2 regions of the Klebsiella africana genome follow, and region 2 is predicted to be linked to the other one. Evidence: predicted binding sites of a transcription regulator. Region 2 holds the regulator's gene; the other holds the start of a gene.
The links. Region 2 encodes Fur, which represses iron uptake genes when iron is present. Its sites were predicted from a motif close to ATAATAATGAGAACNACTATCAA; they were not measured.
Positions count from the first base shown of each region.

Region 1: the regulator Fur is predicted to act here: its motif matches at 1,897-1,919, upstream of fepD (Fe(3+)-siderophore ABC transporter permease).

Region 1 is NZ_CP084874.1:3,768,299-3,771,284, forward strand. It holds gene fepB (Fe2+-enterobactin ABC transporter substrate-binding protein) at 1-188, shown strand, start outside; gene entS (enterobactin transporter EntS) at 582-1,823, opposite strand; gene fepD (Fe(3+)-siderophore ABC transporter permease) at 1,936-2,943, shown strand; gene fepG (iron-enterobactin ABC transporter permease) at 2,940-2,986, shown strand, end outside.
Region 2 is NZ_CP084874.1:3,660,911-3,663,896, forward strand. It holds gene fldA (flavodoxin FldA) at 1-433, shown strand, start outside; gene fur (ferric iron uptake transcriptional regulator) at 725-1,177, shown strand; gene tcuR (tricarballylate utilization LysR family transcriptional regulator TcuR) at 1,304-2,230, shown strand; gene tcuA (FAD-dependent tricarballylate dehydrogenase TcuA) at 2,328-2,986, shown strand, end outside.

The DNA.
Region 1 (2,986 bases), 110 kb from region 2:
ACGGCCAGAGCCTGTTCCTGTTCGCTGGCGACCAGAAAGATGCGGATGCCATCTACGCCAACCCGCTGCTGGCGCATCTCCCGGCGGTCGCAGGCAAACGCGTCTACCCGCTGGGCACCGAGACCTTCCGTCTTGACTACTACAGCGCTCTGCTGGTGCTCCAGCGTCTCTCCAGCCTGTTCGGCTAACGCGGGCTGTGCCATCAGGACTGGTACGCGGCCTGAACACCTTGCCGGGCGGCGCGGTGCTTGCCCGGCCTACAATGCTTGCCCCCTCCAGGCCAGACCCCAGGCCAGCCCCCAGGCCTGGTAAGGCGTAGCCGCCACCGGGCATCAGGGCCGGTACGCGGCCTGAACTCTTTTGCCGGGCGGCGCGGCGCTTGCCCGGCCTACAATGCTTGCCCCCTCCAGGCCAGACCCCAGGCCCGGTAAGGCGCAGCCGCCACCGGGCATCAGGACGGGTACGCGGCCTGAACTCTTTTGCCGGGCGGCGCGGTGCTTGCCCGGCCTGCTGAGCTTGCACCGGCCTGCCGTACCGTAGGCCCGGTAAGGCGTAGCCGCCACCGGGCAATCGCACCCTACTTAACTTTCATTGACGATTTCCGGGCGCTGGAAACGGCGCAGCTCGCGTAGCAGCCCCACCAACAGCACGCCGACGAGCGCCAGCGCCCAGCCGCTGGCGCTGGCGGATGCCGCCGGGGTCATCACCGCCCCTAAGCCGCCGAGCAGCGCCGCGCCGATTGCGTCGCCGGTGACGTTTTGCGCGGTCCATAGACCGTTAATCCGCCCGAGCATATGTTCCGGCGTCTGGGTCTGGATCAGGGTGTACTGCAGCAGCGAGCTAATAGCACTCAGCCAGCCAAACAGCGCCAGGCACAGCGCGCCCAACGCCCAGTGCGGCATCAGGCTGAACAGCGCAATGGCGACAAACGATCCCACCGTGGTCGCCAACATCAGCGCGCCCGGCCGCACCGTCTGGGCCAGCTGGCCGCTGGTCAACGCCCCCAGCGCCGCGCCGAGCGGAATAGCGGCGTACAGCAGGCCAATCTGTCCGGCCGACATCTGCCAGCCGTCAGCCAGCGCCGGATAAAGCACCCGCACCGCGCTGGCCATGGTCAGCAGACCGCCGAGCAGCGCGATGCCGCCGATAAGCGGGCTCTGGCAGAGGAAGGTCAGCCCCGCCAGCAGGGAGCGCAGCGGATGCTCGCGCGGCTGCGGAGGCGGCGGCAGCTGCGGCAGACGCAGCAGAGTTAAGGTGGTGATAAACGTTCCCGCCGCCGCCAGGCCGAAGTTCCACGCCACGCCGCCGGTGGCCAGCAGCAGGCCGCCGATCATCGGCGAAATCACCGAGCCAAGGCGCACCGTCAACATGGTGATGGCCCCGGCCTGCATCAGGTTTTCCCGCCCCACCAGGGCTGGCGTCGCCGCCAGCAGCGCGGTCACCCCCAACGAGGCGAAGAACCCATCCCAGATCCCCAGCAGGTAGATCGCCGCCAGCGACGGCTCCGGCAACAGGGCGTTCAGACACAGGCCGACAAAGCCCACGCCGCAGGTACCGCGCGCCAGCAGGATCAGGCGTTTACGTTCATAGCGGTCAGCCAGCACGCCCCCCACCATCAGACCAACAAACATCGACGCGCCGGTCAGCGTCACCGACAACCCGACCTGCCAGGTCGAATGGGTCATCATCTGGATCTGCACCGGAATGGCCACGCCCAGCAGGCCAAGCGACAGAATAGAGATAAAGCGAGCGATAAAAACGGCGCGAAACGCCGGGTGAGTTTTCAGCAGGCTGAGATTGAGCAGCCAGGATTGTCGGTTCATTACAGCGCCTTGTCGTTATTTTTAATACCCTTTTTACTGTGGGTCATGCTACCATAGCTGAATAAAATCGATAACGATAATTACTATCATTATCATATCAGGGATGTCAGTTATGTCGTTTTCTACGACCGCGGTACGCTCTGTCGCCGTGCCCGGATTGTTGCTGTTACTCGCCTTAGCCGCCGTGCTTAGCCTGACCATCGGCGCCAAATCGTTGCCGATCGGTACGGTATTCACCGCCTTCAGCGGAACCTGTCAAAGCGCCGACTGCACCATCGTGCTGGACGCGCGCCTGCCGCGCACTCTGGCCGGTCTGCTGGCCGGCGTCGCCCTCGGTCTCGCCGGCGCGCTGATGCAAACGCTCACCCGCAACCCGCTGGCCGACCCCGGCCTGCTGGGAGTCAACTCCGGCGCCAGCTTCGCCATCGTCCTCGGCGCGGCGCTGTTCGGGATCACTTCCCCGCAGGAGCAACTGCTGCTGGCGTTTTGCGGCGCGCTCTGCGCCTCGCTGCTGGTGGCCTTCACCGGCAGCCAGGGCGGCGGCCAGCTGAGCCCGGTGCGCCTCACCCTCGCCGGGGTCGCCCTTGCGGCGGTACTCGAGGGGCTGTCAAACGGCATCGCCCTGCTCAACCCGGACGTCTACGATCAGCTGCGCTTCTGGCAGGCCGGTTCGCTGGATATCCGCACCCTGCAAACGCTGAAAATTGTCCTGCTGCCGGTAGTGGTGGCGGGGATCGCCGCTCTGCTGCTGAGCCGGGCGCTTAACAGCCTGAGCCTGGGCAACGATACCGCCACCGCCCTCGGCAGCCGCGTCGCCCGCACCCAGCTGATCGGCCTGATCGTCATCACCGTCCTGTGCGGCAGCGCCACCGCCGTCGTCGGCCCCATCGCGTTTATCGGCCTGATGATGCCGCATATGGCGCGCTGGCTGGTGGGGGCCGATCATCGCTGGTCGCTGCCGGTCACCCTGCTTGCCACCCCGGCCCTGCTGCTGTTTGCCGACGTGATTGGCCGCCTGCTGGTGCCCGGCGAACTGCGGGTATCGGTGGTGAGCGCCTTTCTCGGCGCGCCGGTGCTGATCTGGCTGGTGCGCCGCCAGCCGCGGGGAGGTGGCCTGTGATTGCCCCGTCCCGCCGCCTGATCGCCAGTTGCCTGCTGTTGAT
Region 2 (2,986 bases):
TCACGACATTGCCAAAAGCAGCAAAGAAGACCTGGAAGCCCACGACATCCTGCTGCTCGGTATTCCGACCTGGTACTATGGTGAAGCACAGTGTGACTGGGACGACTTTTTCCCGACGCTGGAAGAGATCGACTTCAATGGCAAACTGGTGGCGCTGTTCGGCTGCGGCGACCAGGAAGACTACGCAGAATACTTCTGCGACGCGCTAGGCACCATCCGCGACATCATTGAGCCACGCGGGGCGACCATCGTCGGTCACTGGCCGACGGCGGGGTATCATTTCGAGGCTTCCAAAGGCCTGGCGGATGACGACCACTTCGTCGGCCTCGCCATCGATGAAGACCGCCAGCCGGAGCTGACTAATGAGCGCGTTGAGAAGTGGGTGAAGCAGGTTGCCGAAGAGCTGCACCTCGAAGAAATCAAAAACGCCTGATGATTAAGCGGCGTAACTATTGAGTTGCGTCGCATTAATAGACAAAAGCAATCAAACTAATAGCTACAAGTTTTTAACTTTTAATCACATATCTGTACAATGTCCTCTGATTCTACGAGGCACGTGACGCAGTTTGTAGCTGGTGCCTCGTTTTTGACAGCAAACCAGGCCTGATGCTTGCAGTTTTCATTTACCAATGGCAGTTCTATAATGAGACGCATTACGTCGGGTTAATTTCTGTATGACTTCCGTTGAAGGAAGTAGATCGTTTAGCAACAGGACAGATTCCGCATGACTGACAACAATACCGCATTAAAGAAGGCTGGCCTGAAAGTCACACTTCCTCGACTGAAAATCCTCGAAGTGCTGCAGGAACCGGATAACCATCATGTCAGTGCGGAAGACTTATATAAACGCCTGATCGACATGGGCGAAGAGATTGGTCTGGCGACCGTTTACCGCGTCCTCAACCAGTTTGATGACGCCGGCATCGTGACTCGTCATAATTTCGAAGGCGGAAAATCCGTTTTCGAACTGACCCAGCAGCATCACCACGATCACCTGATCTGCCTCGACTGCGGCAAAGTGATCGAGTTCAGTGATGACTCTATTGAAGCGCGCCAGCGTGAAATCGCTTCCCGTCACGGCATCCGCCTGACCAACCACAGTCTGTATCTGTACGGCCACTGTGCGGAAGGGGATTGCCGCGAGGACGAACACGCCCACGACGCAGTGGAAAAGTAATTCCCCGCTTCGTCTGCTCTGAAAAGCCAACCTGCCGGTTGGCTTTTTTATGGGCGCTTCTGCCGCGCTTCCCGCTCACGCCTCTGGGGTAACCTTCCTCACCCCCGCTTTGTCCGGAGAGTTGATATGGAACTTCGCCAGCTACGCTACTTTGTGCGCATTGTTGAGACCGGCAGCATGGGGCGAGCTGCGCTCGATCTCAATATCGGTGTCTCGGCGCTTAGCCAGCAGATCGCGCGCCTGGAAAACGAACTGGCCATTCGCCTGCTGCAGCGGACCTCCCGCGGAGTCACGCCCACCAGCGCGGGCCTCGCCTTCTACTCACAAGCGCAGCTGGCGCTGCGCCATGCCGATGACGCCATCCTCGCCGCCCGCGAGGCGCGCCTGTCGGGCCACGTCAGCGTCGGCATGGCCCCCAGCACCGCCTCCGTTCTCGGTGTTCCGTTCATCAATGCGATGCGCGAAAGCTACCCCGACGTGCGTCTGCATCTGGTTGAAAGCCTTTCCGGCAATCTGGAACGGATGATCAACACTCGCCAGCTCGATTTAGCTATCGTTTTCCAGCAGGAGAAGATCCTGCGCTGGAGCGCCAGACCGGTGCTGGAAGAGCGCCTGTTCCTGATTGGCACCCATGCGCTGCTAGCCCCTCTTCAGGATGACCATATCACCCCTGACCAGCTCACCTCCCTGCCGTTGATTATGCCAAGCCAGGGCCACGGTCTGCGCGGCAGGCTGGAGGCGGTTTGCCAGCAGCATCATATCAGCGTTGAGGTGGTGGCGGAGATCGACGGCCTGGCCCTGCTGATGCAGGCCGTGCGCAGCGGACTGGGGGCCACCCTGCAGCCCGGGGCCGCTATCTCCCATCTCGACCACCAGGCGCTGAGAGTGATCGACGTCGTCAATCCGGTACTCAGTCGCCCCAACTTTCTGGTCAGCCTGTCCGATGATGAACTCACCCCGGCAGGCCTTGCCGCACGGGTAATACTGAGCAAAGTTATGCGTCAGCTGGTAGAGTCTGACCGCTGGCCGGGCGCCACCCTTTATGCTCACTAAACCCCTCTTTAGCGCTACGCCATAGCGCCCCACCGCCATCACCGCCTACATTCCAATTACAAATTTAACAATTAATTAAATTGTAAGGGAGCCGATAATGGTGGATGTACTGGTGATTGGCGGCGGCAATGCCGCGCTCTGCGCCGCCTTAACCGCTCGGGAAGCTGGCGCCTCGGTGCTGATGCTGGAGGCGGCGCCGCGGGAGTGGCGCGGCGGCAACTCGCAACACACGCGTAACCTGCGCTGTATGCACGATGTGCCGCAGGACGTGCTGGTCGACAGCTATCCGGAAGAAGAGTACTGGCAGGATCTGCTGCGCGTCACCGAGGGGAATACCAACGAAGCGCTGGCCCGGCTGGTGATCCGCACCTCGTCACAATGCCGAGTCTGGATGCGCCAGCACGGAGTTAATTTCCAGCCGCCGCTCTCTGGCGCCCTGCACGTAGCCCGCACCAACGCTTTTTTTATGGGCGGCGGCAAAGCGCTGGTCAATGCCTATTACCGCAGCGCGGAGCAGATGGGCGTGCAGATTCGCTACAACACGCCGGTGCAAGCTCTCGAGCTGCGCAACGGCGAATTTGTCGCCGCGCTGGCGGGCGAGGAACGGATTGTTGCGAAAAGCTGCGTCCTCGCCGCCGGTGGGTTTGAATCCAACCGCGAATGGCTGCGCGAGGCCTGGGGGCAAAATGACCGCGGTGAATGGCCCGCCGATAACTTCCTCATCCGCGGCACCCGCTTCAACCAGGGGGTGCTGCT